Regions from separate parts of the Rhizobium sp. SRDI969 genome, predicted to be linked through region 3. Evidence: predicted binding sites of a transcription regulator. Region 3 holds the regulator's gene; each other region holds the start of a gene.
What was found. The regulator PhoB, encoded in region 3, activates phosphate uptake and scavenging genes when phosphate is short. The targets are predictions, from matches to a motif close to TGTCATNNANCTGTCAT.
Positions count from the first base shown of each region.

Region 1: a site for PhoB is predicted at 660-676, ahead of N2A41_RS22115 (NAD-glutamate dehydrogenase). Genes of this name have one in related genera too.
Region 2: a site for PhoB is predicted at 934-950, ahead of N2A41_RS17925 (esterase-like activity of phytase family protein). Genes of this name have one in related genera too.
Region 4: a site for PhoB is predicted at 1,026-1,042, ahead of N2A41_RS30525 (acid phosphatase). Genes of this name have one in related genera too.

Region 1 covers NZ_CP104035.1:4,476,586-4,478,787, forward strand. Annotated here, with positions in the region: gene pdxY (pyridoxal kinase PdxY) at 1-606, opposite strand, end outside; gene N2A41_RS22115 (NAD-glutamate dehydrogenase) at 883-2,202, shown strand, end outside.
Region 2 covers NZ_CP104035.1:3,597,536-3,599,737, forward strand. Annotated here, with positions in the region: gene N2A41_RS17920 (NAD-dependent epimerase/dehydratase family protein) at 1-866, shown strand, start outside; gene N2A41_RS17925 (esterase-like activity of phytase family protein) at 1,113-2,202, shown strand, end outside.
Region 3 covers NZ_CP104035.1:174,934-177,135, forward strand. Annotated here, with positions in the region: gene phoU (phosphate signaling complex protein PhoU) at 1-406, shown strand, start outside; gene phoB (phosphate regulon transcriptional regulator PhoB) at 554-1,237, shown strand; gene N2A41_RS00890 (GcrA family cell cycle regulator) at 1,494-2,027, opposite strand.
Region 4 covers NZ_CP104038.1:180,508-182,709, forward strand. Annotated here, with positions in the region: gene N2A41_RS30520 (cytochrome-c peroxidase) at 1-973, opposite strand, end outside; gene N2A41_RS30525 (acid phosphatase) at 1,173-2,202, shown strand, end outside.

The sequences.
Region 1 (2,202 bases), 600 kb from region 3:
CGCGTGGCGACCGGAAAGATAAAGATTGCCGGTACCGCCCGCCATCATCGGCACGGCTGAAGTGACGAGCATGCGCGATGGTCCGAGCGCGAGCGCCGCCTCCATGATCGTGCCATTGTCTTCGAGGGCCGCCCCCGAAAGCCATGCGAGCTCGTAGCGGTTCGGCGTCGCCAGCGAGGCGAGCGGAATGAGATGATCGCGAATGGCCTCTGCGGTCGCTTCCGGCACATAAAGGCCGCCGAGATCGCCCATGACGGGATCGCAGACATAGAGCAGCTCGGGATTGTTTTGCCTGAGCGCGCCGATCAGCCGGGCGACGGAACGCGCCTGGGCGGCATTGCCGAAATAGCCTGAAAGCACTGCCTTGACTTCGCCGATCCACGGCGCGCGGATCAGATCGTCGATCGCCGCGTCGAAATCCGCTTCGGCGAAAGTCAGCCGTGTCGAGCGGCCGTGGCCGGGATGCCAGGGCAGCACGATGGTCGGCAGGGCCCAGACCGGATGACCGAGCGTCTCCAATGCAAACACAGCCGCCCGATTGCCAACCGAGCCCCGGACGACATGGCTCGAAATGACGATGACTGCGCCCGCTGCATTCTCCGACATGATACCCAAGATCCGAATGATGACCGCGTTTGATGATCTTTTTGACGCCACGCTGTCAACCATTCTTCACGCGAGCATGGAAATGTCCGGCGGAACGAAAAACCGGAAGACGCGACTTTCGCTTTCGTTTGGCAAAGAAATCGGAAAAATTCTTACAAACTCTCGTTTCCAGCGCCAATAAAGCGTCAAAACAAACCTTCGGACCTCTCTTTTAGAGATTTTTTCGAAGAATCTTCTGCTAGCTTGCAAAAAATCAGACATTGAGGGAGGCGATCCATGGCTGCCAGAAACAATCCGAAACGGGAAAAGCAGATCGAAAGCGCGCGCAAGATCGCCAAGGCGACAGGCGAGGCGCATCTCGATCCGGCAATTCTCTTCGGCCGGGCAAGCAATGACGATCTCGAACTTTATACGCCGGAAATGCTGGCACTCTCCGCCGTGCATTCGGCAAAGGAACTCGCCGCCTGGAACGGCAAGGCGCCCCGCGTCAGCATCGACACGATTGCCGATGTGACGCCTGGTGGCATCGCGGTCTCGGTGCTGTCAGTCACCGACCAGAATATGCCTTTTCTGTTTGAATCGGTCATGGGCGAAGTGACGAGCACCTATCGCGACCTGTTCATGGCCGTGCATCCCATCCTGGTCATGGAGAAGGGCAAGGCGCCGGCGCTTTATTCTGCCGATCACCCAAGCGATCCGGCCAACCGCGTCAGCCATATCCAGCTTCATGTTGCGCCGCTCAATTCCGCCCAGGCGGCCGAGCTCGTCAAACGCATCGAAAAAGTGCTTGAACAGGTCCGCCTCTCGGTGTCCGACTGGAAGCCGATGCTTGCCAAGCTCGACGGGGTGATCGCCGAGCTTTCGGCTAATGCCGCCGGCCGCAAGAAGGCCGAACATGCCGAGGCCGTGGCGTTCCTGACCTGGCTGCGCGACGAGAATTTTACGTTTCTCGGCATGCGCGAATATGTCTATTCGGGCAAAGGCGCTGACGCCAAGGTTGAGCGCGACAAGGGTGCTGGCCTCGGCATCCTCTCCAATCCCGATGTTCTGGTGCTGCGCACCGGCAAGGACGCTGTGACCACCACGCCTGAGATCCTCGCCTTCCTCGACGGCCCCGACTTTTTGATCGTCACCAAGGCCAATGTGAAATCGATCGTCCATCGCCGCGCCTATATGGATTATGTCGGCGTAAAGCGCTTCGACGCCGAGGGCAACGTCACCGGCGAACTGCGCATCGTCGGCCTTTTCACCTCGACGGCCTATACGTCGCTTGCCTCCGAAATCCCGCTGCTGCGGTCCAAGATCGAGAAGGTGAAGGAACATTTCGGCTTCGATCCGATGAGTCATTCGGGCCGCATGCTCGACAACACGCTGGAATCCTATCCGCGCGACGACCTTTTCCAGATCGACACGACGCTGCTCGCAAGTTTTGCCGAGCAGATCAACGACCTGGCCGATCGGCCGCGCGTGCGCGTCCTGCCGCGCATTGACCATTTCGACCGCTTCGTCTCGGTGATCGTCTACGTGCCGCGCGAGGAATATGACTCGATCGTCCGCGAACGGATCGGCACCTATCTGAAGACCGTCTATGACGGC
Region 2 (2,202 bases), 1.5 Mb from region 3:
TGGTCGGCTCGATCAATGATCGCGCCTTCATCAGGCAGGCGATGTCAGGCATCAGCCACGTCATCCATGCCGCGACGCTGCACAAGCCGCATGTGGCGACCCACGGCAATTACGATTTCCTCGAGACCAATATCGCCGGCACACTCAACCTGCTTGAGGAAGCGGTCGCTGCGGAGGTCGCAAGCTTCGTCTTCACCAGCACCACCAGCACCTTCGGTGCGGCATTGACGCCGGCTGCCGGCGAACCGGCGGCATGGGTGACCGAGGACGTGCTTCCCGTCGCGAAAAACATCTACGGCATAACGAAACTCGCCGCCGAAGGCTTGTGCGAACTCTTCGCCCGCAAGTCCGGCCTGCCGGTGGTCATTCTCAGGACGTTGCGTTTCTTTCCCGAAAACGACGACGATCCTGACATTCGCAACGGCTATTCGGCAGAGAATGCCCAGGCCAACGAGCTTCTTCACCGCCGCGTCGATATCAGCGACGTGGTCGCCGCCCATCTGCTGGCGCTCGAAAAGGCGCCGGCAATCGGCTTTGGCCGCTACATCGTCTCGGCCACGACGCCGTTTTCGGCAAGTGATCTCGCCGAGATCAGACGCGACGCGCCTCACGTCGTCGAACGACTGTTCCCGGATGCAGGCGCCCTCTACGCATCACGCGGCTGGAAGATGTTTCCGGCGCTCGACCGCGTCTATGTCAACGAACGCACAAGACGGGAACTCGGCTGGCAGCCGCGATATGACTTCCGTTTCGTGCTCGACTGCCTGCGCGACAACAGGGAGTGGCGAAGCCCCTTGGCACTCGACGTCGGCTCTAAAGGCTACCACGACGAGGTCTTTGCCGAAGGGCCTTATCCGGTCGGATAGAGCGCGAGCTGGAATGCGGCCATGCGAAAGCCCGACATCCTCTCGGCATGGCCTTTTCGCTGAAAAGCGTCATCCAGATATCATGATCCCGTCATAGACCGTCTGCCGGGGATATGGGGCGAAGAATTCCAGGGCGTGTTGTGCCATCGGGAAATCGAATCCAAGGCGGGGGTGTCATTTGAAGCGGTGTCCAGCCTGCGGGCGGGAAGCCGTTTCGAGAGCGCTTTTGACCGAGAGGGTATTTCCATGAAGAATGTCAGACCATACGCATTGCGGCTCTTCGCCGCGGTTCTACCCGCATCCGCCGCCTTGCCAGTCGTCGCAATGGCCGAGAATTCCGCCACCGTCGGTGGCCTCATCTTCGTCAACAAGGGCCTCGTCGGCATTGGCCGCATTGCGGCCAACCAGCGTGACAAATTCGGCGAGACCTTTGGTTCCGGCTCGGGCATGGCGGTCGATCCCGCCGCCTGGAGCCGCGACGGCGCCGGCTACAAGGGCACGCTCTACCTGCTGCCCGATCGCGGTTACAACGCCGTCGGCACCGCCGATTACCGGCCGCGCCTGAACACCATCTCGATCGGCTTGAAGCCGACCGCTCCGGGTGCGACACCCGGGGCCGGCAAGGAACAGTCTGGCGTCGACGCAAAGCTCGTCGATTCCATGCTCTTCGTCGACGACAAGGGTGGCGACATGACTGGTCTCGACCCGGAATCCGGCGTCCGCCCCGCTGCCGGTGATTTTCCGCCGCTGCCGCAAGCGGTAAACGGCAAGATCGCACTCGACAATGAAGCCATCATCCGCATGGCTGACGGCACCATGTTCGTCAGCGACGAATATGGTCCTTACATCTACCACTTTTCGGCCGACGGCCACCTGCTGTCGGCCACGCAGCCGCCGAAGGCACTTTTGCCGATGCGCAAGGGCGCGCTGAGCTTTGCCTCCAACAATCCCGGCCCCGGCGCATCCGCTCCGGACCCGAAGGATCCGGAGACTGGCCGCCAGAACAACCAGGGTCTCGAAGGTATGTCGATGACGCCTGATGGTAAGTTCATCATATCAGTGCTGCAATCGGCCGCCCGCCAGGACGGCGGCGATTCCAGCTCGACCCGCCAGAATACCCGCGCCATGATCTATGACGCCACCGATCCCGATCACCTGAAACTGGTGCACGAATATGTCGTGTCGCTGCCGGTCTTCAAGGACGCCAAGGACAAGACGACGATCGCCGCCGAGAGCGAAATCGTCGCCCTGTCCGACAAGACCTTCCTGATGCTCGCCCGCGACAGCGGCAACGGCCAGGGTTTGAAAGGCGACACCTCGCTCTACCGCAAGGTCG
Region 3 (2,202 bases):
GAACACCGCCAAGCGCGTCATCGCCGTCCAAAGCACCGGCGTTCCCCGCAAGCTCGCCCGCGGCCTTGAGCATCTGTCCGAGCTGGCGCTCGTCCAGCTCAAGGAAGTGCTCGACGTCTACACCAATCGTTCCGCCGACAAGGCGAATGCGATCCGCGAACGCGACAACGAGATCGACGCCATGTACACCTCGCTGTTCCGCGAGCTCCTGACCTACATGATGGAAGATCCGCGCAACATCACCAGCTGCACGCATCTTCTCTTCTGCGCCAAGAACATCGAGCGCATCGGCGACCACGCCACCAACATCGCCGAAACGATCTTTTACATGACGACAGGCGCGCAGCCGGAAGGCGACCGTCCGAAGGACGACAGCGCCAACACCGTCGGCGCGGTCACGGAATAACCGTCCGGGCCAGTCGCCCGGACCAGTCAATTGCGTGCGCGCCCGTCCGGGCGCGCAAAGAGGTCGCAGCCAATTTCTGAGTTTGCGCAGGATGCATTGCTTAAATCACCCCCGGTTTAAGGATCATGCGCGAGGAGACCGATACGCATGATCCCGAGAGTTGCAGTTGTTGAAGACGAGGAAGCCCTCAGCGTGCTTCTTCGCTACAATCTCGAAGCGGAAGGCTTCGAGGTCGATACCATTCTTCGTGGCGACGAAGCCGAAATGCGGCTTCAGGAGCGCACTCCCGATCTTCTCATCCTCGATTGGATGCTGCCCGGCGTCTCGGGCATCGAGCTCTGCCGGCGGCTGCGCATGCGGCCGGAAACCGAGCGCCTGCCGATCATCATGCTGACGGCGCGCGGCGAAGAGAGCGAGCGCGTCCGCGGATTGTCGACGGGCGCCGACGATTACGTCGTCAAGCCCTTCTCGACCCCCGAGCTCGTTGCCCGCGTCAAGGCGATGCTGCGCCGCGCCCGTCCCGAGGTGCTGTCGACGGTGCTGAAATGCGGTGACATCGAGCTCGACCGCGAGACCCATCGCGTCCATCGCAAGACCCGTGAAGTCCGCCTCGGCCCCACCGAATTCCGCCTGCTGGAATTCCTGATGTCGTCGCCGGGCCGGGTCTTCTCCCGCTCGCAGCTGTTGGATGGCGTCTGGGGCCACGATATCTATGTCGACGAGCGCACCGTCGACGTCCATGTCGGCCGCCTGCGCAAGGCGCTGAATTTCTCCAACATGCAGGACGTTATCCGCACCGTCCGCGGCGCCGGCTATTCGATGGAAGCCTGAGGGCTTCCGTTCTGGTTACTGACAAGGGCTCGTGCTAACGTCTGCCCCTCACCCTAACCCTCTCCCCGTAAGCGGGGCGAGGGGACGTGCCCCGCGAAAGGTTGGTGGGGATGGAGAGGGTGCGGCATGTCCCTTCGCCCCGCAAGCGGGGAGAAGGTGCCGGCAGGCGGATGAGGGGCAGCCATCCGCACGGACCAAAATTGCATAAAAAACGGGCCACTCGGCCCGTTTCGTCATTCTAGCAATGATCACCCGTTCAGCTGGCCCGGGCTGCCGCCCGGCGGCGTTCGTTGACCGGCTGGTAGGCAAGCTTCTGGTGATAGCCGCAATAAGGCGAATTGTCGGGGGACTCGCAGCCGCAGAAATGGAAGTCGTCCTTCAGCGGATCGCCGACCGGCCACTTGCAGGTGCGTTCGGTCAGCTCCGTCAGGCCGAGGCGTCGGGAAATCGGCACCACCACATTGCCTCTCGGCACATATTCCATTTCCTCGATCGTTTCGATCTCGATCTCTTCCTTCAGCATGGTCGCGCCCTGCTGGCGGGTAACGGTGCGGGTCGTGACCCGTGAGGCGTAGTTCGGCGCGCGCGGCGCCGAGGTATTGCGCTTCGGCGTTCGCGCCGCGGTGTTGGTGCCGCCGGCCTTGGCACGGCCGGGGAGGCACAGCCGATGCACTTTGCCGATGACCGCGTTTCTGCTGACCCCGCCAAGCTGCGCAGCGATCTGGCTGGCGCTCAGTCCTTCGGCCCAAAGTTTCTTGAGTTTCTCGACCCGCTCGTCTGTCCAGTTCATGCCCTGTCTCCACCTTCTGCGTTGGTGATGGCAGAATCCCTCACCGTTGTCCCGGGAGCTCCGAAACAAGAAACGCTTGATCAATTTTGGTGACTAGTTCCGCCGCATGCAGTCTAGTAATTGATCTTTAACCTAGTGTGAGCCTGACTCCGTGACAAGAGTCGCATGAATCCGG
Region 4 (2,202 bases), on a different replicon from region 3:
TGCGGAACAGGCCGCAATATTCGCTGCGTCCGGCAAAATCGGTGCGCTGAGGGCCGCAAAGACCGAGATCGTGATAGTTCGGATCACTGTTGGCGGGGATCGCCATGTTGCGCGGTACGGCAAGCCCGAGGAAGCCGAAATCGGAAAATTGCGGCGGCTCGCCGTCATTGGCGGGTTCGCTCAAGTGACAGCTCGAACAGTTGCCCTTGGCCGGATCCTCGAACAGTTGGCGCCCATGCAGTTCCTGCGCCGTCAGCGTCGCCTTGCCGGCGAGGAAGGCATCGTAGCGGCTGGAATAGGGATAGAAATCCGGGCCGCTCTGTTCGAAGGTGGCGAGCGCCTCGGCCGCGGCATCGAAGGCATCCTTAGGATGGTCGAACACGGCCTCGCCGAATGCCGCCTTGATGTCGTCAGCATAGGCTGCCGTCTGCAGCTTCGCCACCACCTCGGCCACATCCCTGTCGCCCATCTCGAAGGGTGAGAGCAGCGGGATCTTTGCCTGATCGGCGCCGTGATCGACCCGGCCGTCCCAGGTCAAACCGCCCGTCGGGCCGTTGTCGACGCTCTCGTCGCCTTCGTCCTCTGAATCGTAATAATGCTCGGTGAAAGCAGGCACCGATTGCAGATAGCGCAGGGTCGGAACGGCGCGCAGCCCCGGCTGGTCCCGATGCTCGCCGCCCATTTCAACCGGCATGGCCGATGCCGGGCCGAAGGCGTGAGCCGGATCATGGCAGGACGCGCAGGCTTGAAGCTCCGAGGCCGACAGCGAGGTATCTGAGAATATCTTGCGGCCGAGCGCTGTGAGCGTTTCGGCCCGGGCGAAGGCTTCCGTGCGCGACATCGGCCCCGGATGCACGCCGGCGGCAGCTGCCGCGCTGCTTTGCCGCAGGGGAAGAAGGGCAAGACCAAGCGCCACGGCACCCATGCTGACGGCCAGGCCGGACCGCACAAGCCAGATGATCTTCGTCGTCATCATAAGGATTCCAATAAGTTCGGGCCGGTTTCCGCTATGATCGAACCCCGCTGCAACAAATTGATGACGGCCATCCTCGTGCGGCATCACGGCAAGTCCTGATGTCACAAAGTTGATAGACGGCGGGAATAGCCTCAGCGCGCCCCCGAGCGTTCTCCGCTCCCTCTAGCCAACGCCCCCTAGCCATGAGGTACTTCCCGTGAAAAGACTGAAACTCCTCCATTCCATCCGTCTCGCCGGATCGGCCATGGTGCCGTTTGCCATGGCGACGGCAGCCCATGCGGCGCCCGCCGGCTACGACAAGATCGACAATGTCGTCGTCATCTATGCCGAAAACCGCAGCTTCGATAATCTCTACGGCAGCTTTCCCGGCGCCGACGGGCTCTCGAACGCGACAGCCGATCGCGCCCGCCAGCTCGACCGCGACGGCCAGCCGCTGCCCGAACTGCCGCCGGCCTGGGGCGGCCTGACTGCCAAGGGTGTCTCGCCTGCTGTCACTGAGGCGCAGTCGGCCCATCTTGCCAACGCCTCCTTCGCGATCGACGATCCGAAGGGCTTCGCGCAGGCGCCTTCGGTCATCACCCGCGACCTCTGGCATCGCTTCTATCAGGAGCAGATGCAGATCGACGGCGGCAAGAACGACAAGTTCGTCGCCTGGGCCGATTCCGGCAATCTGGTCATGGGTCACTACGACGGCTCCATCCTGCCGATGTGGCAGGTCGCCAAGAAATACGTCATTGCCGACAATTTCTTCCAGACCGCCTTCGGCGGTTCGTTCCTCAACCACTTCGCGTTGGTCTGCGCCTGCGCGCCCTATTATCCGGATGCCGACAAGAGCCCGGCCAAGCCGACCATCGCCAAGGTGGATGCGGATGGGACATCGCTGACGGTCGCGGAGAATGCCCCGAAGTCGGCGCTGGAGGGCGCACCGAAATTCGTCTCCGACGGCACGCTGACGCCCGACTTCTACGCCGTCAACACCATGCAGCCACCCTACCAGCCGAGCGCCAATCCGCCGGCCAAGGACGGCGATCCGGCCTTTGCCGATCCGGCGGCCGCAACGACGCTGCCGCCGCAGCATGAAATCACCATCGGCGACCTCATGTCGCTGAAGGGTGTCAGCTGGAGCTGGTATAGCGGCGCCTGGCAGGCAGCCCTGGACGGCAAGAACGCCACGCCGGTGCCGAACTTCCAGTTTCATCACCAGCCGTTCAACTATTTCGCCAATT